DNA from 3 places in the Actinopolyspora sp. BKK2 genome. Region 1 is predicted to be linked to each of the others. Evidence: riboswitches for the same ligand, from Rfam matches in the RefSeq annotation. Region 1 holds a riboswitch; each other region holds the start of a gene.
The links. A riboswitch is a leader RNA that binds a small molecule or an ion and turns the genes downstream of it on or off. The one in region 1 is predicted to bind glycine.
Positions count from the first base shown of each region.

Region 2: another riboswitch for glycine. It lies ahead of gcvP (aminomethyl-transferring glycine dehydrogenase); the one in region 1 lies ahead of gcvH (glycine cleavage system protein GcvH).
Region 3: another riboswitch for glycine. It lies ahead of gcvT (glycine cleavage system aminomethyltransferase GcvT); the one in region 1 lies ahead of gcvH (glycine cleavage system protein GcvH).

Region 1 is NZ_JAANTE010000008.1:70,329-77,785, reverse strand. It holds gene G9Q41_RS16650 (CaiB/BaiF CoA-transferase family protein) at 1-1,040, opposite strand, end outside; gene G9Q41_RS16645 (MerR family transcriptional regulator) at 1,139-1,864, shown strand; gene G9Q41_RS16640 (SSI family serine proteinase inhibitor) at 2,072-2,533, shown strand; gene G9Q41_RS16635 (L-serine ammonia-lyase) at 2,669-4,024, opposite strand; gene gcvH (glycine cleavage system protein GcvH) at 4,119-4,490, opposite strand; glycine riboswitch at 4,720-4,833, opposite strand; gene G9Q41_RS16625 (helix-turn-helix domain-containing protein) at 5,019-6,599, shown strand; gene ald (alanine dehydrogenase) at 6,899-7,457, shown strand, end outside.
Region 2 is NZ_JAANTE010000003.1:84,232-91,688, reverse strand. It holds gene G9Q41_RS07385 (hypothetical protein) at 388-600, shown strand; gene G9Q41_RS22625 (hypothetical protein) at 894-1,121, shown strand; gene G9Q41_RS07380 (CDP-alcohol phosphatidyltransferase family protein) at 1,362-2,060, shown strand; gene garA (glycogen accumulation regulator GarA) at 2,311-2,775, shown strand; gene G9Q41_RS07370 (bifunctional nuclease family protein) at 3,116-3,592, shown strand; gene G9Q41_RS07365 (MerR family transcriptional regulator) at 3,900-4,472, shown strand; glycine riboswitch at 4,599-4,701, shown strand; gene gcvP (aminomethyl-transferring glycine dehydrogenase) at 4,887-7,457, shown strand, end outside.
Region 3 is NZ_JAANTE010000003.1:300,303-307,759, forward strand. It holds gene G9Q41_RS08250 (long-chain fatty acid--CoA ligase) at 1-1,126, opposite strand, end outside; gene G9Q41_RS08255 (TetR family transcriptional regulator) at 1,517-2,158, shown strand; glycine riboswitch at 2,377-2,515, shown strand; glycine riboswitch at 2,516-2,624, shown strand; gene gcvT (glycine cleavage system aminomethyltransferase GcvT) at 2,659-3,762, shown strand; gene glyA (serine hydroxymethyltransferase) at 3,813-5,093, shown strand; gene bioB (biotin synthase BioB) at 5,295-6,356, shown strand; gene G9Q41_RS08275 (DedA family protein) at 6,425-7,132, opposite strand; gene dacB (D-alanyl-D-alanine carboxypeptidase/D-alanyl-D-alanine-endopeptidase) at 7,231-7,457, opposite strand, start outside.

The sequences.
Region 1 (7,457 bases):
GGAGCGGCGGCGGGCTGCACCACCCCGTCGTTCTCCACCAGCGTCCGCCGCGCGCGCACGTGCGGGTGCTCGGGTGCTTCGGCCATCGACAGGACCGGGGTGACGCACGCGTCGGAGCCGTCGAAGACCTCGGTCCAGTGCTGCTTCGTTCCGCCTGCGAAGGCCTCGGCGAGTCGGCGGCGGATCTCGGGCCAGTTGGACGGGTCGTCCCGGTCGGGGAGCTCTCCCGACAGCCCGAGGCCTTCGAGCAGCTCCGCGTAGAACCGCGGCTCCAGGGCTCCGACGGCCACGTGCTCCCCGTCGGAGGTGGCGTAGACGTCGTAGAAGGGGGCCCCGCCGTCCAGCAGGTTGGTTCCGCGCTCGGTGCTCCAGCCGCCGCTGGCGAACATGCCGTAGAGCATGGTGCTCAGGTGCGCCGCACCGTCCACTATGGAGGCGTCAACCACCTGTCCCCCGCCACCGGCGCGTGTCCGCAGCAGCGCGGCCAGCACTCCCACCGCCAGGTACATCGCCCCGCCGCCGAAGTCGCCCAGCAGGTTGACCGGGAACCGCGGCGGCCCGCCCGCCTCCCCGGTCGCGTGCAGGGCTCCGCTGAGCGCGAGGTAGTCCACGTCGTGACCCGCCGTGTCCGCCAGCGGCCCGTCCTGCCCCCAGCCGGTCATCCGGCCGTAGATCAGCGCGGGGTTGCGCTCGAAGCACTCCTCGGGGCCGACTCCCAGCCGTTCCGCGACCCCCGGGCGGAACCCCTCCAGCAGGACGTCGGCCCGTTCGGCCAGCGCGCGCACCGCCTCCGGGCCGCGCTCGTGCTTGAGATCGACGAGCACCGAGCGCTTGCCCCTGTTGAGCAGGTCCTGCTTGCCGCCCGGGTTCGTCGGACGCTCCACCCGGACGACGTCGGCCCCCAGGTCGGCCAGCAGCATGGCGCAGAACGGGGCGGGCCCCATCCCCGCGAGCTCGACGACCCGCACCCCGGCGAGGGGCCCGCCCCCCTCGGTCCGCTCGCCCGGCTCCGCCGGGGATCCGTCCTCCGAGCGCTGCACCGCGACGCCCTCCTCCGCTCGCCGTGACCGACCTCATTTTTGACGCCAGTAGTGTTACATTCCTGGTGTCACATTGGTCAAGTAGTACCCTGCGGGCCATGCTCCGAACAGCAGACGACGAAGAACTCACGATCGACGAGCTGGCCTCCCGGTCGGGAGTGACCGTGCGGACGGTTCGCTTCTACGCGTCACGCGGTCTGCTCCCCCCGCCGCGCCTGCGCGGCCGGGTGGGGCTGTACGGAGCGGATCACCTCGCGCGGCTGGATCTCATCCGCGAGCTGCAGAACCTCGGCTTCACGCTGAGCGCGATAGAGCGGCACCTCGAGCGCATCCCGGAGGACGCACCTCCCGAGGAGCTGGCGCTGCAACGGGCGCTGCTGGCTCCGTGGACCAGTGACCAGGCGGAGCGGATCGACCGCAGCGAGCTGGACCGCCGAGCCGGGCGCGCGCTGGACGACCGGGAGATCGAGCAGCTGGTCACGCTCGGCGTCCTCGAACGCGACACCGCGGAGGAGGACGGGCAGTTCCTCCTGACCAACACCTCCATGCTGGACGTCGGCCTGCGGATAACGGAGCTGGAACTGCCCTCGGACATGCTGCTGCGGGCCAAGGACATCGTCGAGCAGCACACCGCCCGGATGGCCGGCGAGCTCCGCGAGCTCTTCGCGGCCAACGTGCTGCGCCCGTACGTGGAGCGGGGACGTCCGGAGGCCGAGCGCGAACGGGTGCGCGCCACGGCCGACCAGCTGCGCCCACTGACCATCCAGGTGCTGGTCAACGGCTTCCAGCGCGCGGTCAACGATGTAATCCGCAACCACGCGTGATCAATCCTCACTCGCAAGGGTGAGCCAATTCGGAGCGAGCGGCCAACGGCTTCCCGTTGCACAGCATGCGAACTCGCTGCGTAGCAATCCCACCAAAGAGGGAAACTCGATGTAGTGATCTTGTGGCTCGATTGCAGCGTTCGAGTCCCTCTTCCCGATAACCATGTTGGGCATCAAACCGCCGATCTCGTACGGAGGAAACCCGACATGGGCGTCTCTCGGTTCATCACCCGGTCCCTGCTGGCGGCCGGAACCGTCGCGGCCACCGCACTGGTCCCGCTCGTTCCGCAGGCGTCCGCGGCCGAACCGGCCGCTCAGGCCGAACGAGCCACCACCGGACCCGAGCAGGCGGACCGGGAGATCAGCGCGCTCGAGCTGCGCGTGACCCCGGGAACCCGCACGGCGGAGTCGAGGACGGCCCTGCTGCACTGCGACCCCGCGGGAGGCACGCACCCCGAAGCCGCCGCGGCCTGCGAACAGCTCGACGCTGTGCAGGGCAGACTCGGTTCCCTGCGCGCGGGCAAGGAGAAACCGATGTGCCCGCTGGTGTACCGGCCCGTGACCGTCAAGGCCACCGGAACCTGGAAGAACTCCCCCGTGCAGTACAGCCAGAAGTACTCCAACTCCTGTGAGATGAAGGCCTACACCGGAGCGGTGTTCAACTTCTGAGGGAAACCGCGACACGGCCCGGTATTCACGGGGTGGTCGCCCGGCGGTGCCGGGGACGAGGGCTCCCGCTCCTGCCGGGAGGAGCGGGAGACCCCGCACCGCACGTCGGGCATCGGCGCGGCGGCCGCTCCCGCGTCAGCACTCGATGACGTTGACGGCCAGACCGCCCCGCGCCGTCTCCTTGTACTTGTCCTTCATGTCGTCGCCGGTGTCGCGCATCGTCTTGATGACCTTGTCCAGCGAGACGAAGTGACTGCCGTCCCCGCGCAGCGCCATCCGCGCGGCCGTGATGGCCTTGACCGAGGCGACGGCGTTGCGCTCGATGCACGGGATCTGCACCAGACCGCCGATCGGATCGCAGGTGAGCCCGAGGTTGTGCTCCATCGCGATCTCGGCGGCGTTCTCCACCTGCTCCGGAGTTCCACCCAGCACCTCGGCCAGCCCGGCCGCCGCCATCGAGCACGCCGAGCCGACCTCGCCCTGGCAGCCCACCTCGGCGCCGGAGATGGAGGCGTTCTCCTTGAACAGCACCCCCACGGCCCCGGCCGCCAGCAGGAAGCGAACCACCCCGGAACCGTCCGCCCCGGGCAGGAACCGCATGTAGTAGTGCAGCACTGCGGGGACGATGCCCGCCGCACCGTTGGTGGGGGCCGTCACCACTCGACCACCGGCGGCGTTCTCCTCGTTGACGGCGAGCGCGTACACCGTCACCCACTCCATCGGGTCGTCGGAGTCGGCGAGCTTGGCGCGGAGCTCGGCGGCGCGGCGCTCGACGCGCAGTCCGCCGGGCAGGCTGCCCGTGCTGTTGCACCCGTTGTGCACGCACTCGCGCATGACGTGCCAGATGTCGAGCAGCTCCTCCGAGACCCGCCGCTCGTCGCGCCAGGAGAGCTCGTTGGCCAGCATGAGCCCGCTGACCGTCCTGCCCGTCTCGGCGCACCGCCGCAGGAGCTCGGCCCCGGTGCGGAACGGGTGGGCGACTTCGGTGGTGTCCTGCTTGACCCTGTCCGCGCCCGCGGCCTGCTCGTCGAGGACGAAACCACCGCCGACCGAGTAGTACACCGCCGTGCACAGCTCGGTCCCGTCGGAGTCCGCGGCGCTGAAACGCATCCCGTTGGGATGCACGGGCAGCGACTGCCCGCGATGCATCACGAGGTCGCTGTCGGAATCGAATCGAATCTCGTGGGAACCGTCCAGCAGCAACCGGCCGGTCGAGCGGATCTCGTCCACCCGTCCGGAGACGGCGGTCGGGTCGACCACTTCCGGGTGATGCCCCTCCAGACCGAGCAGTACCGCCTTGGGACTGCCGTGCCCGTGCCCGGTCGCGCCGAGCGAGCCGAACAGCTCGGCCCGCACGTGCGCGACGCCGGGCAGCAGGCCCTCGGCGCGCAGCCGCGCGGCGAAGCGCGCGGCAGCGCGCATCGGACCGACGGTGTGCGAACTGGACGGACCGATCCCCACCGAGAAAAGATCGAAGACACTGATCGCCATTGATCGTCTCTTCTTCACGCGTCGAGTCGGTGTTCAGGTGTGGCGAGCCCCTGCGGAACCGCGGGGCTCGCCGCGACGGTCGTGAACCGGGCCGTCACTCACCGGTGAGCTCGGCGTACTGCGCCGAGTCCAGCAGCTTGCCGTACTCGGTGACCCGCATCTCCAGCAGCCAGCCCTCGCCGAAGGGGTCGGCGTTGACCTGGGCCGGGTCGTCGATCACGGCTTCGTTGACCGCCGTGACCTCGCCGGTGGCCGGCGCGTAGAGGTCGCTGACCGACTTGGTCGATTCCAGCTCACCGCAGGCTTCGCCGAACGTGATCTGCTTGCCGACCTCGGGCAGGTCCACGTAGACGATGTCACCGAGCGCGTTGGCGGCATACGGCGTGACGCCGACGCGCACGACGTCGTCGCGCTCGGCGAGCCACTCGTGCTCCTCTGTGTACTTGAGGTCCGTGGGCAGGCTCATGGGGAGGCTCCATCACTGTCGTTTGGACACGGTCTCCGGCAGCCCGGAGGACTGCCGTGGCGCGATCACGGTCGCGCCCGGTGCCCATCCTCTCCGAGGATCACCGGGAATACCGCGTCCGCGTACCTGGCGGCCTCCCCCTCTGTTGCGGAACCTGAGAGCTTCACCGCGCCGTCGCGGTTTGCACCGTGGGTGCGCCGACCGGCTGGGCGGCGCTTTCCAGAGCTGCCTCGATCGGACGGTACGGCTGCCTGAGAGTTTGCGGGGAGTCTTGCTCCTTCGGCGCCCGGGCGCGGCGATCGCGAGGACCGCTCACCTGCCGGGACTCTCCCGCCCGATGTCGTGGGCCGGTATGCGATTGTCGCTGTGGTCGGCAACGATAACCCGGCGGATGACGGTGTCCAACCCCAACCCCGAATACCGGGACGCGCCACACCGCGCGGTGTGAGCCGATCCACTCCCCGGCGGGGCTCTCCGCCGAATCCGCGCGGCGGATCCCGCCGCGGGCACGACTGCGAGGAGCCGGTGATGGTCGACGTCCAGGGGCTGGTCGAGCGAGCGGGCCCCGCGCTGCTGCGTCCGGTGTCGACTCCGGAGAGCACCGGCGGGGTCGGGGACGTGGTGATAGCCGAGCCGAGCGAGAGCAGCGTGGCGGGCACCTCCGACGTGGTGCTCGGCGTGGGGCTCACGCACGAGCGGCAGGCCGTTGAGCTGCTGCGGGATTGCGGGGAGCGCGACGCGGCCGCCGTGCTGCTCAAACCCCCGCTGTCCACCGCCAGCGAGGTGGCCGCCGAGGCGCGGCGGCAGGGGGTGGCCCTGATCGAGGTGCGGGAGGGCGCGGCCTGGGCGCAGCTGGTCTGGCTGCTGCGCGCGGCCCTCGCCGACGCCGAGAGCGCGGCGGACTCCTCGGACAGGGGCGGTTCGGCCAGTTTGGGGGACCTGTTCCGCCTGTCCGATGCCGTGGCCGAGGTGATCGACGCCCCCGTGACCATCGAGGACGCGCACTCGCAGGTGCTGGCCTACTCGGCGCGACAGGAGCTGACCGACCCCGCCCGCGTCTCCACGATCATGGGGCGCAGGCAGCCCGAGGACGTGCTGGCCAAGTTCAGGGCCAGGGGGACGTTCCGCCAGCTGACCAGGGGAAGTTCCGCGATCTACGTCCCCGAGCAGCCCGACGGGACGCTGCCCAGGCTGGTCGTGCCCATCCGCATGGGCGGGGAGCTGCTCGGGTCCATGTGGGCCGTGGTTCCCGGGGAGGTCTCCGAGCAGCGGACCTCGGCCTTCGCCGACACCGCTGCGCTGGTCGCGTTGCAGCTGCTGCGCAGGAGGCTGCTCACCGATTCCGAGCGGCAGCGCTCCGCGCGGTTGGTTCGCCTCGTGCTGGAGGGGGGCGAGGGGTGGCGCGCCGCGGCGAACGAGCTGGCGGTGCGGGCCGAGCCGCACCGGGTGGTGGCCATCGACGTGCGCGCCGGTGACGGCACGGACGAGGGGCACCGGCTCGCCATGTGGGAGTGGATCACCAGGGGGATCGGGCACCGGCCGCTGGTGACCGAGTCGGGCGGGGTGCTGTACGCGGTGGTTCCGGACCGGGCGGGGGCCGGTGGGTGGCCCGCGCTCCGGGATGCGCTGTTGACCCACATCCGCGAGCTGGACTCCGACACGCCGCGTCCGCTGGTGGCGGCGGGCACCTCGGTCCCGGTGGCCGAGCTGCCGACCTCCCGCCTCCGGGCCGACGAGGTGCTGGCCCTGCTCCGGGGCGGCACCGTGGACCGGGAGGTGGCGGTCCACGAGGACCTCTGGCACCTGCTCGTGCTCACCAGGATGGCCGGGGCGGCCGGTGACGCCGGGGTGGGAGCCCTCGGCCCGCTGCACGTGCTGCGCGAGCACGACCGCAACCGGGGAACCGAGTACCTGGACACGCTGTACGCCTGGCTGCGCCATCCCGGTGATCCTCGTGCCGCGGGCGCGGAGCTGCGGGTCCATCCGAACACCTTCCGCTACCGGATGAAGCGGATCTCCCTGCTCGTGGAGGTGGACCTGGAGGACGTGGAGGTCCGGTCGGCGCTGCTGGTGCAGCTGTTGAGCGAACGCTGGAACCCGCACGGGTGAGCGTCGAAGTTCCCCGTCGGGTCTGCGTGGCGGTAGCGGTTCCGGAGTGGCGGTTTCGCGGGCGGGCTACGGGCCCGTTTGTGCCGACAGCACAACCGGATCCGAGCAATCTCATGGGGTGAGAATGATGCGGTCGGGCCGCTGACGAAGCATCGTGGTGCGCACAAACTCCGATCCTGCCGCGCGACTCCGCCGTCCCGGACCACGCGCCGGGATGCGGGCTGGCGAGCCCTCCGGCACCACCGCCGGTTCGGTGATCACCCAAGCAGGTTCGAAAAGACACGCAGGAAGGAAGCACAGTGCAGATCGCCGTACCCCGGGAAATCAAGAACCACGAGTACCGCGTCGCGCTCACCCCGGCGGGAGTGCACGAGTTCGTCAGCCGGGGTCACGAGGTGTTCGTGGAAACTCAGGCCGGCGCGGGCTCGTCCATCTCCGACGAGGAGTTCCTCTCCGCGGGTGCGAAGGTGCTCTCCGACGCGGACGAGGTCTGGGCCGAGGGCGACCTGGTGCTCAAGGTCAAGGAGCCGATCGCCGAGGAGTACCCCCGCCTGCGGCGGGACCAGGTGCTGTTCACCTACCTGCACCTGGCCGCCTCCGCCGAGCTCACCAACGCGCTGCTCGAGTCGGGAGTGACCGGCATCGCCTACGAGACGGTGCAGACCTCCGACGGGACGCTGCCGCTGCTGGCTCCCATGAGCGAGGTCGCGGGCAGGTTGGCTCCCCAGGTCGGGACCTACTCGTTGATGCGTCCGAGCGGGGGGCGCGGCATGCTGCCCGGCGGGGTCCCCGGTGTCCACCCCGCGCGCGTGGTCGTCATCGGCGGCGGGGTCGCGGGGCTCAACTCGGCGCGGGTGG
Region 2 (7,457 bases), on a different contig from region 1:
GGGCAGCGGATGGTCGGGTGCTGTCGTCACCGTTCGTACGTGTTTCGGCAGGCACGTTCATCCTTCCGTGTCGCTGTCAGAACGATTCGGAACCATAGCCAGAAATCACTGAGATGTACAGATGTACTAGTCACATCGGGATAACGAATCGTGGTCGGGTCTCAGTCCGGTCGGTGCGGTGCCCGCGCGGTTCCGCAGTCGGGGAGTGCCGGGAAAATAGCAGGTCACAAGGCTTTTTTTCTTGCATTTCGGGGGTGATTTCCTGCACTGCTTCCGGGGTGGGGTCGGGCGGGGTTCTCCGGGAAAAGTGTTGGCCGACTCACTGCGTAATTGCCACTGTGCTTTGCATGGCCACCGGGTGGAGGAGTGTTCCGAAGGGGTTTTGCGGTGGGAAAACGACTGGTCCGGCACGTGGTGTGGCGGATCGACCACGCTTTGCTTTTTTATTTTTCTGCTTCGGCAGGGGTGATGCGGCGGGCGGTCAGAGGGGTGGCCTCCATTTTTGGTGGTCATCAATTCATTCGGGCCGCGGTGCAGTGCTCGAGAACGACTGAATTGTGCGAGGACGAACAAAAATCGGATCGGATTGTCGACAATTGATTGATAGGGGGATCTGCGTTCCCCGCTCCGTTCCCGGGGTAGGTGGCGGGCGAGCACCGCTCGTGGCGTCGCGAGCCACGCCGAGCGGTACGTGGTCCGCCGTGCGCCCATCGGTGCGGCGGATCGCTCGCGCGGCCCTCGGTGCCGACTCGGCGCGTCCCGGTGACCGCCCGGCGCAACGCGCTCCGCGCGGCGGGACAGCCGGCCGAGCAGCGCGCACAATCGGCAGGTGCAGGGAAGACCTCTCACATCCGAAGCGGTCGGGGACCGTCCCGGCGGAGGTGTTGACTCAGATGCGCGGTGACACATCAGCGGAATCGGGGTCGGACAACGGTGTCGACCCGGGGGCCACGGCCCTTCCCACCGCTCCCTGCTCCGTCGTGTGGAGTGGTGGCCACCCCTTCGTCCTCGAGGGAATCGGAGGGCGCTCGCGCTGGGTCGGTGTGGACGACAGGGGGCGTCCGCGCTTTCTCAGCGACTCCGAGCTCCAACGCCGAGGGTGGAGGCTGCCCGCCCGTTGAGGAAACCGACGGGCCGGACGAGTCTCCGGCCGCGGCAGTGCCCCGTCCGCGGGAGCCGCTCCGATTCGGCCCGTCCCCGCCCGTCCGCGGTGGTGCCGTGCCCGAGTGAGCGGGGAGCGTATGGCACCCTGAGCAGGCAGGTAAGGTGACACGTCCGGGCGTGACCGCGGAGGACGTCGTCACGGATGGTGGGACCGTTCCGCGAGGGTGCGGCCCGCCCGCTCACAGGGGGAGGGTCTCGTGGTGCAAGACGCCGACGGCACCACTGCGGGATCGGCTTCGAACTCTCGGGACGCTCAGCAGTCCCAGGAACGGGGGGACCCTCCAGAGCAGGGGATGGACCGCATCAAGGAGGTCGCCGCGGACGTCTGGAGCGATCCGTGGTGGACCGTGCCCAACGCGCTGAGCGCGTTGCGCCTGGCCGGGGTTCCGGCTTTCCTGTGGTTGCTTCTCGGGCCGCAGTGGGACCTGTTCGCCCTGCTGGTCCTGGTGATCAGTGGCGTCACCGACTGGTTGGACGGCAAGCTGGCTCGCTGGCTCGGCCAGTACAGCAGGGTGGGCCAGCTGCTCGACCCCGCCGCCGACAGGCTGTACATAGTGGCGACGTTGGTGGCCTTCGTGCTCCGCGGGGTGGTTCCCTGGTGGGCCGCGGCCGCGTTGATCGCGCGTGATGTGCTGCTGACGTCGTGCCTTCCGGTGCTGCGTTACCACGGATTCGAGCCCCCCGACGTGCACTACCTGGGCAAAGCGGCCACTTTCTGCCTGATGTACGCCTTCCCGCTGCTGCTGCTGGTCCAGGGGGACTTCGCGCTGGACTGGATCGCTCAGCCGCTGGCCTACGCCTTCACCTGCTGGGGCGGGGCGCTGTACGTGTGGGCTGGTGTGCTCTATCTGGTGCAGGTGATCAGCGCGGTACGATCGTCTCGGGCACGTAGTTGACCGGGTGGCCCTGTTCCACGGGTGCGTCAACGTGATGTGCCGCCGGTTCGTCGTGGCTCCGACGCCGATCGGCGCCGGGAGTGGCGGGCGAGCCCGCTCGCAGATGTGATCTTCGTTGCGACTACTGTGGGAATAGGGCGGTGATCTCGGTATGAACAGGTATGGAAATCGGGACAGGCCGTCTGGCACTCTGCGTGGCGCGGTACGTTTGATGGCACTGGTACGACCCATGCGCAGGAGGAGAGCTCAGGTGAGCACCAACGACGGGCCCGGCGACGTACCGCCGGAGCAGTCATCGGAGACCACGTCGGTCTTCAAACCCTTCCTCTCGGAGCAGGAGAGCACCGAGAGCGCGCCTTCGGAAGCCTCCGCGTCCGGCGTCGACGCGCTGCCGGCCGGATCCGCCCTCCTGGTGGTCAAGCGTGGGCCCAATGCCGGATCGCGGTTCCTTCTCGACCGGGAGACGACCAGTTCCGGACGGCACCCCGACAGTGACATCTTCCTGGACGACGTCACCGTTTCGCGCAGGCACGCCGAGTTCCGGAGGGAAGGGGCCGAGTACGTCGTCGTCGACGTGGGTAGCCTCAACGGGACCTATGTCAACCGTGAGCCCGTGGACACCTCCGTGCTGGCCAACGGGGACGAGGTGCAGATCGGAAAGTTCCGCCTGGTGTTTCTGACCGGCCCGGCGGAGGGGCAGCAGGCAACCCGGTGACCGGTCCGTTCTCCGGGGTGGTTCCGGTGGTGCTGCCCCCGGAGGTGCGGGACCGTCGATACGGCTGCCGAACGTCGCGGGCCGTCCCGGTTCGTGGGTTCGCGAGATGTGCTCCATCGGAGTTCCGTCGGTACCGTTGTTCACCCGGTGCGTTCCGCTGTTGTCCGGACACCGTGGGACGATCGGGTGCGATCCCATCGGGTGGTTCGGGAGTCGATGGAAGTAGTCGGCGCTCGTATGGGCGGCGTCTTCGCCGTATCGCGGGTAGCGTCGAAGGCGTCGGTGCGCGATCCTCGGAGGAGATGTCACGCTTCGGCGCGCTGGAGGAGGCGATTTGACGATGAGCAGCGAGATGCGCGTCGTCGGCGTGCGAGTGGAACTGCCGGCCAACCAGCCGATCCTGCTGTTGCGCGAAACCGACGGCGAACGGTACTTGCCGATCTGGATCGGGTCGGTCGAGGCGACCGCGATCGCGCTGGAACAGCAGGGGGTGCGACCAGCCAGGCCGTTGACCCACGACTTGCTCAAGGACGTGGTCGGAGCTCTCGGACGGGAGCTGGAGCAGGTGCGGGTCACCGATCTTCAGGAGGGGACGTTCTACGCGGAGCTGGTCTTCGACGGGGACGTGCGGGTCTCGGCGCGGCCGAGTGACTCCGTTGCGCTGGCGCTGCGTACGGGAGTTCCGATCCACGCCGAGCAGTCCGTGCTCGACGAGGCCGGGCTGTTGATTCCCGACGAGCAGGAGGACGAGGTCGAGAAGTTCAAGGAATTCCTGGACTCGGTCTCCCCCGAGGACTTCCGCGGAGCGGATACCTGACGGGAAAGCTCGACGAGGTCGGACACGGCGGCGGTCGGTGGAACGAGTCGCCGTGTGACCGGCCATTCGTGGAGGAGTGGTTCCGGAGCGGTTGTCGTGGGCGCTCCTTCGAGCGCAGAGCCGTTCCCGCGCGTCGCGTTGACCGCGTTTACCGGCAGGCCTACCGTCGAAGGACACGCGGTGGTCGTGCGCGCGGTGTTCTAAAGCGGGCGGGGGCTACGACAAGCCTGGTTCCGGGGCCGAGGGAGGTTGTTTCGCCTCCTCCTGATCGAGTAGCCGCCAGTGCAGCGGCCGAGGGGAGGCGCGCGTGGTCGAGAACGCACCATGGTTCGAGACGGACGAGGAACGAGGCGAACTTTTTCCGGACGCCGCGTTGCCGGACGAGTTGGTCGGCTACCGCGGTCGTGCGGCGTGCCAGATCGCGGGCATCACGTACAGGCAGTTGGACTACTGGGCACGCACGGACCTCGTGGGGCCCTCGATCAGGCTGGCCGAGGGGTCCGGTTCGCAGCGGCTCTACTCGTTCAAGGACATTCTGGTCCTGAAGATCGTCAAGCGGTTGCTGGACGCGGGGGTCTCGCTGCACAACATCCGGACAGCCGTTGACCACCTGCGCAGCAGGGGAGTGCGCGACCTGGCCGGGGTCACGCTGTTCAGCGACGGCACCACCGTCTACGAGTGCACTTCGGCCGAGGACGTCGTCGATCTGCTCCGCGGCGGACAGGGCGTCTTCGGGATCGCGGTCAGCGGGGCCATGCGCGAGATAAGCGGCACGATAAGCGATTTCCCGGCGGAGCGGGCCGACGGCTCCGAGGAGTCCGCTGCGGACGAGGACGAGTTGTCCCGGAGGCGGCGAACCCGTCAACCGGAGAGCTCCTGAGCGCTGTTTCGACCGCTCAGTACTGTTTCGACCGTTCGGGAGACCGTATCGTGGGAAACGAGAGCCCTTCCGTGGTCTCGGACAATTCCTGAACGGCACGAGATGAGGTACGCTCGCATCCGTCGCCGACCCCGTGCGGGAGAGACCACTCCGAAGCGATCTCGGAGTGGCGCCGAAGGAGCAAACCCTCCCCGACAACCTCTCAGGCCATTGGGACCGTACGGGCGAGATGCCTCTGGAAAGAGGGCTTTGCCACAGTGTCGTGGCGAACCCCGCCGACGGTGCAAGCCCGATTCGCAGGGCGAAGCTCTCAGGCGTCCGCTTCGCGGGCATTGACAGAGGGGGAGGCCAGCACGTCCGTACCGCGTGCTGTCTGCCCTGTCCGAGATGCCCGCGATGAGTGAGGTTTTGGCGATGACCGACGACCGTATACCGTTGGCCGCTCTGGAGCACGGGACCCCGTTCGCAGAACGTCACGTCGGCCCGATGCCCGCCGAGCTGGCCAGCATGCTCGACGTGGTGGGAGTCGGTTCCCTCGAAGAGCTCGGCGAACACGCGGTTCCCGCCGGCATTCGCGAGCGCGACTCGCAGCTCAGGTTGCCGGAGCCTGCAACCGAAGCCGAGTCGCTGGACGAGCTGGGCGAGCTGGCCAGCCGCAACACGCCCCATGTCGAGATGATCGGGCTCGGCTACCACGCCACCGTGACGCCCCCCGTCATCCGCCGCAACGTACTGGAGAACCCCGCCTGGTACACGGCCTACACCCCCTACCAGCCCGAGATATCCCAAGGACGTCTCGAAGCGCTGCTGAACTTCCAGACGATGGTGGCCGACCTCACCGGGGTCCCGGTCTCGAACGCCTCGATGCTGGACGAGTCCACGGCAGCGGCCGAGGGCATGACCCTGATCCGCCGGGCCGGGCGCGCCAAGTCCCCGCGGTTCGTGGTGGACGACGACGCCTTCCCGCAGACGCTGTCGGTGATCGAGACCCGCGCCGAGCCGCTGGGCATCGAGATCGTGCGGGCGGATCTCTCCCGGGGGGTCGAGGGGTTGCCCGAGGGTGACTTCTTCGGCGCGTTGCTGGCCTACCCGGGAGCGTCCGGAGCGGTCCGCGACCACGAGGAGGTCATCGCCGAGATCCACCGGCGCGGCGGCATGGCCGTGGTCTCGGCGGACCTGCTGGCGCTGACCATGCTGCGCGCCCCGGGCGAGATGGGCGCCGACGTGGTGGTCGGCACGACCCAGCGCTTCGGGGTCCCGATGGGCTTCGGAGGCCCCCACGCCGGCTACATGGCCGTGCGCAAGGGAGTGGAGCGGCAGCTGCCCGGCCGACTGGTCGGGGTGAGCGTGGACGCCGATGGCAACCAGGCCTACCGGCTCGCGCTGCAGACCAGGGAGCAGCACATCCGCAGGGAGAAGGCCACCAGCAACATCTGCACGGCTCAGGTGCTGCTCGCGGTGGTCGCCTCGATGTACGCCGTTTACCACGGTCCCGCGGGGCTGCGTTCGATCGCCACCCGCACGCACCGGATGGCCACCGTCCTGGCCGAGCAGCTGCGGCGCGGCGGGGTGCGGGTCTGCCACGACGAGTTCTTCGACACGGTGCTCACCCGCGTGCCCGGCCGCGCCGACGAGATCGTGGCCGCCGCGCGCCGCAACGGGGTGAACCTGCGCAGGGTCGACGCCGATCACGTCGGCATCACCTGTGACGAGACCACCACCAGGGACCGTCTCGCGCTGGTCTGGCGGGCCTTCGGGCTCGAGGAGGGCGAGCGCACCCCGGTGGACGAGCTGGACGCGGAAGTCGGCCGCGCACTGCCCGAGGGACTGCTGCGCGAGAGCGACTACATGACCCACCCGGTGTTCCACCGCCACCGCTCGGAGACGGCCCTGCTGCGCTACCTGCGCAGGCTGTCGGACTCCGACGTGGCCCTGGACCGGAGCATGATCCCGCTCGGCTCCTGCACGATGAAGCTCAACGCCGCCGCCGAGATGGAACCGATCACCTGGCCCTCCATAGCCGAGCTGCACCCGTTCGCCCCGGCCGAGGACGCCGCCGGGCTGCTCCGGGTGGTGGAGGACCTGCAGGACTGGCTGGCCGAGATCACCGGCTACGACGCGGTGAGCCTGCAGCCGAACGCGGGCAGCCAGGGCGAGTTCGCCGGTCTGCTGGCCATCCGGGCCTACCACCGCGAGCGCGGTCAGGGGCAGCGCGAGGTCTGCCTGATCCCGGCCAGCGCGCACGGCACGAACGCGGCCAGCGCGGTCATGGCCGGCCTGCGCGTGGTCGTGGTGCGGTGCGACGACGAGGGCAACATCGAGATGGACCACCTGCGTGAGCTGGTGGACAAGCACCAGGACGACCTGGCCGCGATCATGATCACCTACCCCTCCACCCACGGGGTCTACGAGGACACCGTGCAGGAGGTCTGCGGGGTGGTGCACGAGGCCGGTGGTCAGGTCTACGTGGACGGCGCCAACCTCAACGCCCTGATCGGGCTCGCCCGGATGGGCAAGTTCGGTGCCGACGTCTCCCACCTGAACCTGCACAAGACCTTCTGCATCCCGCACGGCGGAGGTGGCCCCGGCGTCGGGCCGATCGGCGTGCGCGAGCACCTGTCGCCGTTCCTGCCGAACCACCCGCTGCAGCCGCAGGCCGGACCGGAGACCGGGGTGGGACCGATAAGCTCCGCCCCGTGGGGCAGTGCCTCCATCCTGCCGATCTCGTGGGCCTACGTGCGCATGATGGGGGCCGACGGTCTCCGCAGGGCCACGCTCACCGCCGTGGCCTCGGCGAACTACGTGGCCAGTCGGCTGAACGACCACTTCCCGGTGCTCTACACGGGCAACGGTGGTTTCGTCGCCCACGAGTGCATCCTGGACCTGCGGGAGGTCACCAAGAACGCGGGGCTGAGCGTCGACGACGTGGCCAAGCGGCTGGCCGACTACGGCCTGCACGCCCCGACGATGTCCTTCCCCGTGGCG
Region 3 (7,457 bases), on a different contig from region 1:
CGGTCGCCCCGGACTCGAGCAGCTCGATCCGCTCCGCGTCCGGATCGGCGATCTCCACCTCGATCCCCCAGAGCGGATGTCCGACGGTGCCGGCACGGGTTCCCAGCGCGGGTTGGTTCACCGTTGCCGTGGGCGAGGTCTCGGACAGCCCGTAGCCCTCCAGGATCCTGGTGTCGAAACGTTCGTTGAACCGTTCCAGCACCCGCACCGGCAGTGCCGCTCCCCCGGATATGCACAGGCGGAGACTGGGCAGTTCCAACCCCTCCTCCGCCGCCTCGAGCATCCGGCCGTACATGGTCGGAACCCCGTTGAACTGGGTGATCTCGTGCTCGCGAATGAGTTCCAGCGCCTGCGCCGGATCGAACCCGGGCTGCAGCACCAGGGTGGCCCCGGCCCGGAAGGTGGTATTCATCGAGACGGTCTGCCCGAACACGTGGAACAACGGAAGGCAACCGAGCACCCGGTCGCGCGGGGTGGTCTCGTTGGCGTCGAAGGCGTTGACCGTGGCGTTCATGACCATGTTGAGCTGGGTGAGCACCGCCCCCTTGGGCTTTCCCGTGGTTCCGCTGGTGTAGAAGATCACGGCCGGGTCCTGCGGTTGCCTGGAGACGAAACCGCTCACGGGCTCCGCGGAGCGGGCCAGTTCGTCGAGGCCGTGCTCGGGCTGTCCCTCCTCTCGGGGTCCGACGGTGACCAGCCGGACTCCCGCCAACCGGGAACACCCGCGCGCCAGCTCGAGCTGGCCGGTGTGCCCGACGATCAGTTCCGCCTCCGAGTCGACCACCAGGTGCTCGGCTTCCTCCGGAATCAACAGCAGCGGAACCGGGACCACGACCGCCCCCAGGGTCTGCACCGCGTAGTAGACGCGCACGAAGTCCACCACGTTCGGAGCCACCAGGGCCACCCGTGACCCCTCGGCCACCCCGAGCTCGCGCAGCACGGCCGCGTACCCGCGCACCTGCTCCCAGAGCTCGCCGTAACCGAAGCGCTGCCTCCCCTCGACGACGGCGGTTCGTCCGGGGGCGCGCTTGGCGGGTTCCGCCAGCAGCGAGGCCAGCGAGAGCGTGGAACGCGGACCTGCCGCGCTCTCGTCCGCGGAGTTCGAACAAGGACGATTCTCGCTCATCAGCGATCTCCTTCGCGCACCAGGAGCCGCTGCCGCTCGCGGCACGCGCCGCTGCGGGCGACAGCTTAACTAACGTTGTTAGTTTTGCAGGAGCCTACAACGGAACCGCGAGTTTGAACAGGGCCGCGCGCACGGACGAACACCTCGTGAACGCTTCGAGCGCGCACGCCCGCCGCAGCCGGGAGGTGCGCCCCGGGCGCGCGGAACCCGGCACGTCCGCCGAGGCCCGATATGACACATTGAAGCCGCGAACCCGCTCCCACGCGCTCACCGGTGAACCCCGGGACACCCCGAGCGGCGCGCGGCCGAGGCCGAGCGACCGAACCCCCGGACGGAGGCGAGCCGAACGCGCCGGACATCAACGCGGACATCGAGACCCCGGAGGTAACAGTGCCCAGACCGAGCACTCCCCTGCTCTCGATGGGACGCATCCGCGAGTGCGCTCTGGAGATCATCGACGAGGCCGGCCTGGAGGCCCTGTCCATGCGAAAGCTGGCCGAACGCCTGGGAGTGCGGGCCGCCTCGCTGTACAACTACGTCCCCAACAAGGACGAACTGTTGCAGGACATCGCCAATTCGGTGATGGACGAGGTGGACGTGTCCGGGTTCGACACGGACTGGGTCACCGGACTGATGGTGTGGGCGCGCTCCTACCGGGCAGCGCTGGCCGAGCACCCCAACCTGGTTCCGCTGCTCGCCTCCGGGCCCGCGCGCAGGGAGGCGGCCCTGCGACGTGCCGACGCCGTGCACGGCGGCCTGGTCAACGCGGGGTGGCCGCAGCGGTACGCCACGATGATCGGCGCCTCGGTCAAGTACCTGGTCATCGGAGGAGCCATGGGCTCCTTCGCGGGTGGCTTCCCCGCGGACGCGGAACTGTACGAGGAGCGCTTCCCCAACCTGGAACGGGCGCACCTGCTCCCCCGGCGCGCCGCCGAGATCGACAACGCCAGTTTCGAGCTGGCCCTGCAGGCCTTCGTGGAAGGACTGCGCAGCAGGCACGCCGAACTCGCGGGAGACTCCGGGCAGTCCTGACGAGCCCCGCCGGGACCTCGCCGACCCGGGCCCGGCTCGCGCGGCGGCGCGAGCTCCCGCTGCTCCCTCGTGCCGGGACTTGCCGACGGAGGTGAGGATGATCTCCCCGCCCGGAGGGCAGGGATTCGCGGCTGATCGGACGAGGATCACCCCTCGGTGTGCTTGACTCGACACCGGGGGCTCCGTAGCGTCCTGCTCACAACCGAACAGTGCGCCGATGACGTCATGCGGGAGAGACTCCGCAAGCGGCTCGCGGCAACGCTGCCCGGCCACGGCAATGGCCTCAACGTGCACGCGGAGCGCCGAAGGAGCAATACTCCCCGATAAACTCTCAGGCCCAATCACCGCATGGCAACAGGCGATCACGGAGGAAAGCAGGGGCGGGAGCCCCTCGCCCACGGTGCAAGCCGCCACGGCACGAGCCACGACGCGGCGAAACTCTCAGGCCAATGACTCCGGGGAGACGCCTAGCAGGCGCCGTCCGGGAGGAGTCACACATCATGTCACCACCACGTCAGACACCACTGCACGACGTGCACCGACAGCTGGGGGCGAGTTTCACCGAGTTCGCCGGCTGGGAGATGCCGCTACGCTACGCCGGGGACATCGTCGAGCACAACGCCGTGCGCAACGCGGCCGGGCTGTTCGACCTCACGCACATGGGCGAGCTCAGGCTCAGCGGACCGCAGGCCGCCGAGGCGCTGGACCACGCGCTGGTTGCCAACGCCTCCGGACTCAAGGTCGGGCGCGCACGCTACACGATGATCTGCGACGACAACGGCGGCGTGCTGGACGACCTGATCTTCTACCGCACCGCTGACCAGGAGTTCCTCGTGGTGGCCAACGCTGCCAACGCGGAGGTGGTCTCGGCCGAGCTCGCCGAGCGGGTGCGTTCCTTCGACACCGAGTACACCGACGTCTCCACCGAGTACGCGCTGATCGCGGTGCAGGGCCCCGCAGCCGCGGAGATCCTGGCGCCGCTGACCGACACCGATCTCGGCCAGGTCCGGTACTTCGCCGGCTACCCGAGCCGTGTGGCCAACTGTGACATTTTGCTCGCCCGTACCGGCTATACCGGCGAAGACGGTTTCGAGCTGTTCACATCGACCGCGGACGCCGCTACGGTTTGGCACGCGCTCAGCGAGTCGGGCGCACCGCACGGGCTGCAACCCGCGGGCCTGGCGTGTCGGGACACCCTGCGGCTGGAAGCGGGCATGCCGCTGCACGGACACGAGTTGTCCCCCGAGCTGACTCCGTTCCACGCGAACCTGGGGCGAGTGGTTCGGCTGGACAAGTCGGCGGACTTCGTCGGTCGCGCGGCGCTCGCGGCGGCCGCCGAACAACCACCACGGAGGACTCTGGTGGGGCTGCGCGGGACAGGTCGTCGCGCGCCGCGGCACGGTTACACCGTGCTGGACAGCGATGGCGCCGAGACCGGTGTCGTGACCAGCGGAGCACCGTCGCCCACGCTGGGACACCCGATCGCGATGGCCTATGTGGACCGGGTCAACGCCGAGCCGGGTACCGAACTGCAGGTGGACATCCGCGGAAAGGCCGCGCCCGTGGAGGTCGTGGAAACCCCCTTCTACAACCGAAACCGCTGAACGCGGCCGACCGAGTCCACCGGTAATCACAAACACGGAGGTAATTGATCATGCCGTCAGGCGATCTGTTCAACGAGCGACTCGCCTCGGTCGATCCCGAGGTGGCCAATGCGGTCGATGCCGAGCTGCATCGCCAGCAGAACACGCTGGAGATGATCGCCTCGGAGAACTTCGCACCGCAGTCGGTGCTGGAGGCTCAGGGGTCGGTGCTGACCAACAAGTACGCCGAGGGGTACCCGGGCAAGCGCTACTACGGTGGCTGCGAGCACGTCGACGTCGTCGAACAACTGGCCATCGACAGGGTCAAGGACCTCTTCGGGGCCGCCTACGCCAACGTCCAACCGCACTCGGGTGCCCAGGCCAACTCGGCGGCCATGTTCGCGCTGCTCAACCCGGGTGACACCATCCTGGGCCTCGATCTGGCCAACGGTGGGCACCTCACCCACGGGATGCGGATCAATTTCTCGGGCAAGCTCTACAACGTGGTCCCCTACCACGTCCGCGAGGACGACAACCTCATCGACATGGATGAGGTCGCCCGCCTGGCCAGGGAGAACAAGCCGCAGCTGATCATCGCCGGCTGGTCCGCCTACCCGCGTCAGCTGGACTTCAAGCGTTTCAGGGAGATCGCCGACGAGGTCGGCGCCTACCTCATGGTGGACATGGCCCACTTCGCCGGGCTGGTCGCGGCCGGACTGCACCCCAACCCGGTTCCGCACGCCCACGTGGTCACCACCACCACGCACAAGACCCTCGGCGGTCCGCGCGCGGGTGTGATCCTGTCCGCCCAGCAGGATCTCGGCAAGAAGTTCAACTCGGCCGTGTTCCCCGGCCAGCAGGGTGGTCCGCTGGAGCACGTGATCGCGGGCAAGGCCGTGGCCTTCAAGCTCGCCGCGGGCGAGGAGTTCGCCGACCGCCAGCGGCGCACCCTCGAGGGGGCGCGGATCGTCGCCGACCGGCTGCAGCAGCCCGACGCGGCCGCGGCCGGGGTGCAGATCGTCTCCGGCGGGACGGACGTGCACCTGGTGCTGGTGGATCTGCGCAACTCGGAGCTCAACGGTCAGCAGGCCGAGGACCGCATGCACGAGATCGGCGTGACGCTCAACCGCAACGCGGTGCCGAACGACCCGCGGCCGCCGATGGTGACCTCGGGGCTGCGCATCGGCACCTCGGCGCTGGCCACCCGCGGGTTCGGGGCCGAGGACTTCAGCGAGATCGCCGACATCATCGCCACGGCGCTGCACTCCGAGTTCGACGAGGCGCTCAGCAAGAAGCTGCGTGCCCGCGTCGAGGCGCTCGCGACGAAGCATCCGCTCTACCCCAACCTCTGACGGAGGGCCTGTTGCGTTCCGGTCGCGGGTGGCGCACGCGACCGGAGAACGTCGGTGATCCGGATTAGTTGAAGGTGCCGCGTCCCCATCGGGGGCGCGGCACCTCTTCGACACCGGGCTCCGTACCGACAAATCAGCGCTGCCTTTCTTGTAGATTTCGCGATCTTGTGACCCTCCGGTCGTTCCGCGACCGTCGACGACATGACGAATCCGCTGGACGAACTGGTCACGAAGGCGCTGCAACGGCGGGCTCCGACGCGCGAAGAGGCGGCCGGAGTGCTCACCGAGGAGTTCGACGTTCTCGACGTCGTAGCGGCCGCTGCCCGGGTGCGCAGGCACTTCTTCGGGAACCGGGTCAAGCTGAACACGATCATCAACATGAAGAGCGGACTGTGCCCGGAGGACTGCACCTACTGCGCGCAACGTCTGGGTTCCGACTCGGAGATCCTCAAGTACTCCTGGGTCGCTGCCGAGGAAGCGGCCGAAGCAGCCGAGGCGGCCGCCGAGGCGGGGGCGAAACGCATCTGCCTGGTCGCCAGCGGCCGCGGACCTGGTCAGCGTGACGTCAACAGGGTCGGCTCGACCATCGAGGCCATCCTGCGCAAGCAACCGGACGTGGAGATCTGCGCCTGCCTCGGACTGCTCTCCGCGGGGCAGGCCGAGCAGCTCCGCGCGGCGGGCGCGTACGCCTACAGCCACAACCTGAACACCAACGAGGAACGCTACTCCGAGATCTGCTCGACGCACACCTTCGCGGACCGGACGAGCACGGTCCGGGAAGCCACTTCGGCGGGGTTGTCCCCCTGCTCAGGAGCGATCTTCGGCACGGGGGAGTCCGACTCGGACGTGATCAGCCTCGCTCTCGAACTGCGCGAGCTGTCCCCCGACTCCGTACCCGTCAACTTCCTGATTCCGATGGAGGGAACCCCGCTCGAGGGGCAGTGGCACCTGACGCCGCAGCGCTGTCTGCGGATCCTGGCCCTCTACCGGTTCTTCTTCCCCGACGTCGAGCTCCGCCTCGCGGGCGGCAGGGAGATCCACCTGCGGAATGTGCAGGCGTTGGCACTGCACGTGGCGAACTCGATGTTCTTGGGCGACTACCTGACCAGCGAGGGGCAGACCGGGGACCAGGACCGCAGGTTGATCACCGACGCGGGGTTCGTCATCGAGGGCAAGGAGGAGGCGACCCTGCCCGAGCAGCGGCAGGACCTGGTCCACATCCGCAGGCGCGGTGTCGGCACCGACGTGGCCCCCAACGTCTGAGCGGAGCTCGCCGTCCGGCGGCGGTGCGGAAGCGTGCTCCGCTTCGGAGCAGACCGGTGCGCGAGCGCTCACGCGGCGCGGTCGACGTCCTCGGCCGTGCCGTTTCCGGTTGCGAGGTCGGGGGCCTCCGCTCCGACCGGGCCCGCCGCGGTCTCCTGCGCGGCGCGGCGACCGGAACGACGTCGCCACAGCCAGAGAACCAGCCCGACCAGCACCAGCGCCCCCAGTGCGCCCCAGCCCGCTCCGCCGAGTATGTGCTCGATGTACTTGGCCGAGGCCCCGGCCAACCAACCGATCGACACGTGCAGCACGGCCCAGGAGATTCCCCCGAGCAGCGAGGCCGCCAGGAACCGGGCGTAGCCGAGCCCGCAGGACCCGGCCGCGGCCGGGGTCAGGGTGCGGACCACGGGCAGGAAGCGCGCCAGGAAAACCGCCCCCATCCCGTAGCGGCGCAGGTGTCCGCCGGCCCGGTCCCAGTGCCGTTGGCCGAGCTTGCGCACGGCGGCGCTCTCCCGCATGCGCCATCCGTAGCGACGCCCGAGCAGGAAACCGATGTTGTCGCCGATCACGGCGAACAGGGCCACCGACAGGGACAGCGTCAGGAAGAAACCGACGTCGGTGACGGCGGCCGAAGCGATCAGCAAGCCGCTTTCCCCGGGAACGAAGAAACCGATGCCGAGAGTGCACTCGCCCAGCACCAGCGCGCCGACCACCACGACGAGGAGTGGCCGGGGCAATCCCGCGATCGCGGCGAGCAGCTCACTGACAACAGACACACGCACTCCTCGGGCCGGCGACGTGACTCACGCTATCGCGTGATTACGGTCGCACGAATCCGGTGCGCCCCTGAACCACCCTGAGTCAGGGGACGAGCTCAACCATCGTTGTCGGTGCGACAGCTCTTGGTCCAGGAGCACTCGAGCGCTGAGCGGCGGGCGTCGACACCGGAGCCGTCCCTTCCAGCGGAAATGCGCGGCGGGTCGTGCTCCCGGGAACGCGGATCGCCCGTTCCGGGGGACGCGTCACCTCCGTGCTCGGCCAGTCGCACCGCCAGCGCGTCCTGCACGTCGCGCGGGGCGGCTCCCAGGAAGTCGTTGAACA